4 regions of the Halomonas sp. G15 genome follow, and region 1 is predicted to be linked to each of the others. Evidence: riboswitches for the same ligand, from Rfam matches in the RefSeq annotation. Region 1 holds a riboswitch; each other region holds the start of a gene.
The links. A riboswitch is a leader RNA that binds a small molecule or an ion and turns the genes downstream of it on or off. The one in region 1 is predicted to bind thiamine pyrophosphate.
Positions count from the first base shown of each region.

Region 2: another riboswitch for thiamine pyrophosphate. It lies ahead of thiM (hydroxyethylthiazole kinase); the one in region 1 lies ahead of thiO (glycine oxidase ThiO).
Region 3: another riboswitch for thiamine pyrophosphate. It lies ahead of LWH48_RS05730 (NUDIX hydrolase); the one in region 1 lies ahead of thiO (glycine oxidase ThiO).
Region 4: another riboswitch for thiamine pyrophosphate. It lies ahead of LWH48_RS03850 (sodium:solute symporter); the one in region 1 lies ahead of thiO (glycine oxidase ThiO).

Region 1 covers NZ_JAJSPA010000002.1:213,624-215,818, forward strand. The annotation lists gene thiO (glycine oxidase ThiO) at 1-939, opposite strand, end outside; TPP riboswitch at 1,000-1,122, opposite strand; gene LWH48_RS02540 (hypothetical protein) at 1,197-1,502, opposite strand; gene argF (ornithine carbamoyltransferase) at 1,587-2,195, opposite strand, start outside.
Region 2 covers NZ_JAJSPA010000049.1:15,615-17,809, forward strand. The annotation lists gene LWH48_RS16390 (DUF3413 domain-containing protein) at 1-261, opposite strand, end outside; gene LWH48_RS16395 (hypothetical protein) at 459-719, shown strand; TPP riboswitch at 793-891, shown strand; gene thiM (hydroxyethylthiazole kinase) at 924-1,745, shown strand; gene thiE (thiamine phosphate synthase) at 1,735-2,195, shown strand, end outside.
Region 3 covers NZ_JAJSPA010000008.1:10,931-13,125, forward strand. The annotation lists gene LWH48_RS05720 (LysE family translocator) at 1-29, shown strand, start outside; gene LWH48_RS05725 (hypothetical protein) at 386-769, shown strand; TPP riboswitch at 895-1,012, shown strand; gene LWH48_RS05730 (NUDIX hydrolase) at 1,059-1,538, shown strand; gene thiD (bifunctional hydroxymethylpyrimidine kinase/phosphomethylpyrimidine kinase) at 1,535-2,195, shown strand, end outside.
Region 4 covers NZ_JAJSPA010000004.1:114,454-116,648, reverse strand. The annotation lists gene LWH48_RS03850 (sodium:solute symporter) at 1-711, opposite strand, end outside; TPP riboswitch at 701-811, opposite strand; gene LWH48_RS03845 (HNH endonuclease) at 1,027-1,947, shown strand; gene LWH48_RS03840 (peroxidase-related enzyme) at 1,951-2,195, opposite strand, start outside.

The sequences.
Region 1 (2,195 bases):
GGAGACGTGGGGCAGGTTGTCGCGAAACGCCGGCCGCAGGTTGACGCCCTGCTCGAGGATGCGCGCCTCGGCGAAGGCCGGTGACAGTGTGTAGAGGGCGCTTGCGAGCTCCAGCGACGACTGCAGCGAGATCGGCGAGCGATCCTCGCTCTCGATGGAGGTGGCGCCGATCACGAAGCGCCCGCCGGGCTTCGGGACCACGTAGAGCTGATAGCGTGGGTGCATCAGGCGAACCGGCCGGGAGAGGCGCACCTCGTCGGTATGCACATGCAGGGTCTCGCCGCGCACACCGCGCAGGGTGGGGTGGCGCGGCCTGGCGCCGTGGCCACGGCAGTCGATGACCAGGTCGAAGGCGCGTCGGCCGGCGGGCGTGGTCACTTCGCCGGGATGGGTCTCCACCGGGGTGTGGCCGTGACAGTCGCCGCCCAGGGCATGAATCGCCTCGAGCAGCCGGGTGAGCAGCTCGCGGTTGTCGAGATGGGCCTCGTCGGCGAGGAACAGGCCGTGGCGAAAGCCCGTCAGGCCGGGCTCCAGCGCATGGACGCCGGCGGCATCCAGTTCACGGTAGCCCGGGGGGGCGCCAAGGGCGTCGTCCAGGTCACGCCGGAACTGGGTCAGTTCGTTCTCGTCCTGGGGGTGGGCCACCACCAGGCTACCGTGCTGGTGCCACAGTTCCGGTGCCTCGAGTTCGGCGAGCCACTCGGGCCAGCGGGTCAGGGCCACCCGGCCCATGTCGTAGACGCAGCGCTCGCTGACCACGGTCTCGGCCAGGGGGGCGACCATGCCGGCGGCGGTCCAGGCCGCCGCCGGAGGGGTGTCGAGTGCGCCGGCGTCATACAGGGTGACGGCGTGGCCGTCGCGCAGCAGCCGCCAGGCGAGAAGGCGGCCGAGCAGACCGGCGCCGGCCACGGCAATGCGGCGTTGGGAAGGCGTGTTCATGGGGCTGGTATCCGGCGGTTGGCGGTGATGAGCAGGCCGGATGCGGGACAGGGGCGTGCAGCGATGCACGATCTTGTTCCCTCCGCAGGCATCAACCTGATCAGGTTCAACGGGTTCGGCCGTACCGATCTCAGCCCCCGAGTCCACCGCTTCGCGGCTACCGGGGCTCCCCGACAAGTGCTGTCAACATAACCAAAGAGGCCCGCCGACGCAATCGAGCGTCGGCGGGCCTCAGAATAGGGTCGGCGGTGGGCCGATCAGGCACAGTCGGCAGCACCCTCGCCGAACATGTCGAACAGCAGCTCGCGGCCCATGCCGGTGAGCACGAAGCGCCGCTGCTCATTCCAGGTAGCAGCCTCGCTGCTCTCGAGGATGCGCTGGCAGGCCGACCACTCGCGGCAGTCGCTCTCCAGCGTCTCCAGAGCATCGGGGTCGAGGCCACGATGGGGCACGGTGACGGTCTCGAGGACGTGGCCCTGACGGTAGAGCAGGGCGGCCATGTTGGAGAGGCACTGGCGCAGGCTGCGCTGCATGCCGAAGGTGTCGATCGAAGGGGTAGTCATGCGCCGCGTCTTCCCTGGTGGAATGTGCTGCGGCGCATTATACAACCTTGGTCGCACAAGACCAAGGTCTAATGAGTGCCGGCGTCAGTCGTCAACCTGGCCCAGCAGCAGGAACTCGATCAGCGCCTTCTGGGCGTGCAGGCGGTTGCCGGCCTCCTGCCAGACCACGGCTCGCGGGTCGTCGAGCAGGGTCTCGCTGATCTCCTCGCCGCGGTGGGCGGGCAGGCAGTGCAGGAAGAGCGCGTCGTCCTGCGCCCGATCCAGCAGCGCCTCGGTCACCTGGAAACCGGCGAAGGCCGCTTCCCGCTTTGCCTGCTCCTCCTCCTGTCCCATGGAGGCCCAGACGTCGGTGGTCACCAGGTCCGCACCGGAGACGGCCTCGGCGGGATCGCGCAGGATGGTGACACGGTCGCCCGCGGCCGCGAGGATATCCTGGCGCGGCTCATAGCCCTCGGGGCAGCAGATGCGCAGCCGGAAGTCGAACTGGCGGGCGGCATTGATCCAGGAGTGGCACATGTTGTTGCCGTCGCCGATCCACACCGCAGTCTTGCCACTCACACTGCCGCGCAGCTCGGTCCAGGTCATCACGTCGGCGAGCAGCTGGCAGGGGTGGTAGTCGTCGGTCAGGGCGTTGATCACCGGCACGCTGCTGGCGGCGGCGTACTCCTCGAGCCCGGCATGGGAGAAGGTGCG
Region 2 (2,195 bases), on a different contig from region 1:
CAACAGGCCGGCCCACAGGGTGGTGACCAGCCACAGCCAGGGCGCCCGAAGCAGCGGGGCCAGCAGCAGCAGCGGCAAGGCCCCAAGCCACACCAGAAGCCCGATATGACCGAGGAACACCAGCAGCAGGTAGCCCCACTGCTCGGCGCCCTCGGGAGCCATGTAGGGGAGATAACGCAGACTGATCAGCCAGGCGAGCAGCAGGTTGGCCAGGGTCCAGGCGCCCAGCCAGCGCCAGCGATGGAGAAGGGATGCAAGCATGTGATGACCACGATCATGAAAGGGCCCGACACCAAGCCGCGATACACGGCCTGTCGGGTGGTGGAAAGGTACCGGGATCGGCGCCGTCACACTCTGGTCATGCCACCTTAAGCAATCCTTAAGGAAGGCGCGCCACAGTCATGGTGCATGCTGATACCGCCGCAACCCGAGGCAACACCATGACCCGGAGTCCGATAATGACACTCGCAGACACCCTCGTCACCGAGAACCGTGCCATCGTGCCGCTGCTGCTCATCGGCCTGGCGTTGCTGGCCCTGGGCGTGCTGGCCGCCGGCTGGGAACCCATCGAACTGCCGCTGGGGCTCGCCGCCCTGGGCACCCTGGCGCTCGTCCTGCTCACCCCCGAGCGCTGGCAAGACGAGGAAGCACGGGACACCGTCAACAGCCTGGTACTGGCCAGCCTGATTACCCTGGCGGGCTTCCATGTGATGGCATGAACCTCGCTGCTCGAGCGCCTCGCCAGAGGCATTGCTCGGCCTTTACAGTCCTCCCCGGGACGTGGATAGTGTGGCTCGACGACAGGGGCGCCGCGGGACTCGCCGTGGCTGAGACGCACCCTTGGAACCTGACCCGGATCATGCCGGCGTAGGGAGTCGTGCAGCCCGCCCCGCCGCCTGCACCTCCCGCGCCCGGGAGGAACGATGACCACCGCCACCCGCGGCCCGATCGACCCCGCCGCCCATCTCGCTCGCCTGCGCGAGCGCGCACCCCTGATTCATAACATCACCAATCTGGTGGCCATGAACCCCATGGCCAACGTGCTGCTGTCCCTGGGCGCCTCGCCGGCCATGGTGCATGCCCGCGAGGAGGCCGCCGAGTTCGCCGCCCTCGCCGATGCCCTGACGGTGAATATCGGCACCCTCTCCCCCCTCTGGGTCGAGGCCATGGAGGAGGCCGCCGAGGCCGCACGGCTGGCGGGCAGGCCCTGGGTGCTGGACCCGGTGGCGGTGGGTGCCACCGCCTACCGCCGCGAGACGGGCAGGCGCCTGCTGGAGCGACGCCCCACGGTGATCCGCGGCAACGCCTCTGAGATCCTGGCCCTGGAGCAACAGGGCAGCGGTGGGCGCGGCGTGGACAGCAGCGATCCCACCGAAGCCGCCGAGCAGGCCGCCGTGGCCCTGGCACGCCGCATTGATGCCGTGGTGGCGGTGACTGGCGAGGTCGACCTCGTCACCGACGGCCAGCGCCTCGCCCGCATCCCGGGCGGCCATGCGCTGATGCCCCGGGTCACCACCCTGGGCTGCGCGCTCACCGGCGTGGTCGCCGCCTTCCTGGTGGGCGCAAAGGACCCCTTCGCGGCCAGCGTGGCGGCACTCGCCTGCTACGGCGAGGCAGGACGCCGCGCCGGTGAGGTCGCCAACGGCCCCGGCAGCTTCGCCGTGGCCTTCCTCGATGCCCTCTACGCCCTCGACCACGACCAGCTTGCCACCCTGCCCACCCTGGAGGTGACCGATGCGCCTTGACCTCTCCCTCTACCTCGTCACCGACCCCGCCCTGTGCGCCGACCACGGCCTGGTGGAGACCGCGGTGGCCGCAGTGCGCGGGGGTGCCACGATGATACAGCTGCGCGACAAGCACGCATCGGACGGCGAGATGATCGACCAGGCGCGACGGCTCAAGGCGGCGCTGGCCGGCAGCGGCGTGCCGTTGATCATCAACGACCGCCTGGCGGTGGCGGTGGAGAGCGGTGCCGACGGCCTGCATATCGGCCAGGATGATGGCGAGGTTACCGAGGCCCGAGCGGCTCTGGGCGAGCAGGCGATACTGGGGCTCTCGGTGCAGACCCTGGCGCAGATGGCACGCATCGACGCCGAGCGCCTCGACTACCTGGGACTCGGCCCGGTATTCGCCACTCCCAGCAAGCATGACCACGCCGAGCCGCTGGGCTTTGCGGGGCTGGCCACCCTGGTGGC
Region 3 (2,195 bases), on a different contig from region 1:
GAAATACCCTAGCACAAGCAACTCGCTAATGTGGTTGATTATGAACCAAAGCATGAGCAGTTCTTGGCCTCAATAAAGCTATGTTAATCAAGTGTGTATAACGCCACTACCGACGATCACTGCCTGCCCAGCAGTGCGGATCTTTGAAGCCTTATCGTTTCGTTCTGCCTCGGCGAAGGTGAGGCTGGGACGACGCATCTCTATGCCCTTGTTCATGCCGGCCTCTGATTCCGGTTGCTGCGCACCGTGCTGGATGAGCTGAACACCCCACTCTCGTACTGCGGGAGGGGGTCACTTCACCGGCAGCATTCGCTATGTTTGGGAGCACTGTGGCCAGCCGCCACGCGCTGGACAAGACCGATGGCGTCCCTACGCTGGACCGGCGGTGCAGCTGCAAATGCTGGAGGCGGCAGCCACCGCCATCACCATGGTCGAATCGCAGCTCGTAATCCCGCGCGGAGAGCAGGCGATGCTGTTCTGGCCGGAATCGCAGGCCGGCTTCAACAGCGGCCTGCCGGTGAAGGAGCGACAGCAGAAGCCTATTCACAACTGGAAGGAGGTGGTCAGGGCGATCAACGAAGCCTTCACAGAAGCGCGGTACAATCCCGAGACAGCCCGGTCACTGTTCGCGCTGGCGGCCTATGGGAAGCGAGACCCCGGATCCCTGGAGCTTCTGCGCGCGGAGTTTGCCAAGGAGGGCATGCCGCCGGAATTCCTGTCACATTATGAGCCCGATGGACCTTTTGCATGCCGTAAGAAAAGTGACTAATTAAGCAGCAAACTTTGACAGACTCCACCGCCAATACAGCGCTTATCTCGGATCCTCGGCACCTAGCAGTGGGCGCGCTGGCTGGCATGCACTAAACTAACAAGACTCGTTCCTCTGGAACGACCAAATGAACCGAAGGGGCCCCGGCTAGCGGGCTGAGATACTGCCAGGCGTTTTACAACGCAGCTACCCTTTGATCCTGATCCGGGTCATACCGGCGAAGGGACGGATATTCTTCTGCTCGCCGCTTGCTGCTGGATGGCTCTCCTTTGATGAAGGAACCGCCGTCGTGTCTTCCTCGACCAACGATCCTCATGCCGTGGCTCGGCCAGTGGTGGCGACACTTGCGGCCGTGGTCCGCGAGAACCGCATTCTGTTGATACGTCGCTCGAATCCGCCGGACGCGGGGCGATGGGCGTTTCCGGGCGGGAAGATCCGTTTCGGAGAGTCTGCCGCCGACGCAGCGCAACGCGAACTGCTCGAAGAAACCGGCGTTCAGGGCAAACCTGTACAGGTGTTCGATGCAGTCAATGTGTTCGACCAGCGGGCAGACGAAGGCGACGTGCTGCACCAGCACTATATCCTCATTGCCACGCTGTTCGACTGGCACGTCGGCGAGCCGCGTGGCGGCGATGACGCGCTGGACGCGCGCTGGTTCGCCGATGCGGATCTCGATTCGACCGAATTGGCGCAGAGCTTCGACATCGCCGCAGTGGCTCGCCGCGCCTTCCGGCTCGCGCTATCGCTTCGCACGGGAGTCGACTCATGATCGCTAACGTGCTGAGCATTGCTGGCACCGATCCCACAGGGGGCGCCGGCATCCAGGCAGACCTGAAGACATTTTCCGCATTAGGTGCCTATGGCATGAGCGCCATCACGGCCGCGGTGGCGCAGAACACCCAAGGCGTGCGTAGTTTCGTAGCACTGGAGCCCAATTTCATCGCCGACCAGATCGACGCGGTGTTCGATGATGTTCGGGTAGATGCAGTCAAGATCGGCATGGTGGCCAACGCGGGGATAGCCGTGGCCATCGCAGATCGTTTGAGCGGGCGTGCGCAATGCCCGATCGTCCTCGATCCCGTGATGGTTGCAAAGAGCGGGGATCGTCTGTTGGCGCCCGACGCGGTGACTGTCCTTCGTGACACGCTGATACCGCTTTGCACACTGATCACCCCCAATTTGCCGGAAGCCGGTGATTTGCTGCAACAGTCCGAGCCCAAGTCCACGCAAGAAATGCGATTGGCGCTTGAACCACTTCAGGCATTGGGAGCAGACTGGGTGTTACTCAAGGGCGGCCACTTGGATGGACAAAATAGCATCGACCTGCTGCATGGCAAAGGCAGGACGTGTGTACTGGAAGCTCCTCGCATAGTGACGCGTAATACGCATGGCACTGGCTGCACGCTATCAGCCGCCATTATCGCAT
Region 4 (2,195 bases), on a different contig from region 1:
CTGGTGGAACAGGTTGGCCGCGGTCACCGCGATCACCAGGGTCAGCGCCACGGAGAGCGCACTGCTGGCGGGAATGGAAGGCATCGTCGCCTCGGCGGGCATCGGCGGCAGCCACCACCAGGCCACGCCGCCCACCAGTACCAGCAGGGCCAGCAGCAGCCAGGCCTGCCAGCGATCGGTGGCTAGGCTCGCCCGCAGGCCGCCCAGGGTGGTATAGACCAGGGTGACCACCGCCAGCCCCAGGATCACCAGCGCGGGCGGCACATCCGAGAGGATGGCGGCGATGGCGCCGATGGCGGTGAGCTCGGCGGCCAGGAAGAGCGCCATGTAGGCCACCGAGACGAAGGCCACCCAGCGGCGCACCCCGGCGCCATAGCAGGCCTCGGCGAACTCGCCGATGCTGCGGCCTTGCGGCAGGTGGCGGCGGATCGCCGGGCCGTAGAGCCCCAGCACGATGAAGGGCAGCGAGGAGCCGATGGCATAGCCGGCCAACGCCACCGGCCCCACGAAGGCGCCGATCTCCGGCGGCGCGAAGAGGATCCAGGCGCCCATGCCGGAGGCCAGGAACGACAGGCCGATGGCCTGGGCACCCTGGGAATTGCGGGCGGTCACGTAGTCATCGAGGGGGCCATCGGCCCGGCGGGCCCGCAGGCCCAGGAAAGCAAAGCACAGCAGCGCCGCGCCGAGCACGGCAGACGTCAGGTAGGGCATGTCGCGCTTCCTCCGCCGGTATGAACCGGATCAGGTTCCAGGGTCGGCGCTTGGCCCTCTCAGCCCCCGCGGATGCGGCGGGACTCCCCTGGCGACAAGTGAATGAATTGTGAGGTCACGCCTCGCACAGCGGCAAGGCGTGACCGGAAGCATCATAGCGAGACAGAGTCCTGCCTGCCAGTGGACCAGCGAGACATGCTCAACTACTCGTCGGCGCAGAGGATCTTCACAGCGCTCAATACGCGCAACGGTGTACAAGCCACCCCTCTTGATTAGTATGAGTGGATACTATCGGCATAGAGCGGGGAGCCAGCTTTGCTGAATATCGATACTCGTCTTCGCCAAGCAGCATTTCAGCGCCTTGAAGCCATCGCACAACAATACTCGAATGATGTGCCCTGGGAGGCCATTGCCCAGCCGGTCCCCTTGGATGGGGAGTCTTTCTTCATCGCCAGCAGAGCAATCGGCATCTTCAAACCCAAGCAGATGCCAGATGGCATCCTGAGTATCAAAACCGTGGTCCCCAAGCAGGGCAGGATCAATATCTATTCCGATGGTGATAGCGACGAGGGTGGCTTCTGGTATTCGCTTGAGGCAGGAGGAACAGCCAAGCCCGCGAATCGCCAGCTCTTAATCAGCTACGAGCGACAGGATCCGATCATCTACCTAGTGGGCGTCGCTCCAGGCCGCTACCTTCCTTTATGGCCCTGCTACATCGACAACATGGACCTGGCCAGAGAGTTATGCCATGTCAGCATGAACGACCGAATTGGCCAGATGCGCCATGTCGCAGAAAACCATGGCGCCTACAGGACGGATGAGATAGAGAAACGCTACGTAATCCGTGAAGCCAAAACGCGGGTTCATCAGGCTGAATTCCGTGCGCGAGTGATGCTGGCATATTCCAACCGCTGCGCCATGACGGGGCTGCCAGTGCCACAACTACTGGAGGCGGCACATATTATTCCCGACATCGATCAGGACAGCACCGCAGAAGTGAGCAATGGCATATCCCTCAGCCGGCTGCATCATAGGGCTTACGATGCTGACTTGATCGGCATTGACCCCAACTACCGCATCCACCTGAATGATGAGCTGCTCTCGACTCAGGATGGGCCTCTGCTTGAGAGCATGAAGCAGCTCGACGGCCAGCGAATCTCCATCCCCAGACACGCTAGAGATAAGCCGAGCCAGGAGGCACTGGAACTGCGTTATCAGCGATTCTTGTCGCGCTAAAGCCTATTTCTTCTCTCGCGGCACCCGCCCCATCAGATAGAACTCCTCGTTGGGCGGCGTGCCGGTCAGGGTGACCAGCCGGTTGGAGAGGCCGAAGAAGGCGGCGATGGCGCCGATGTCCCAGATGTCATCGCGGGTGAAACCGGCATCCGCCAGGCGGGCCTCCCATTCGTCGGTGAGTTCCCCCACCTCCAGGCTGCAGTGCATGGCGAAGTCGATCATGATGCGGTGGCGCTCGCTGATCGGTG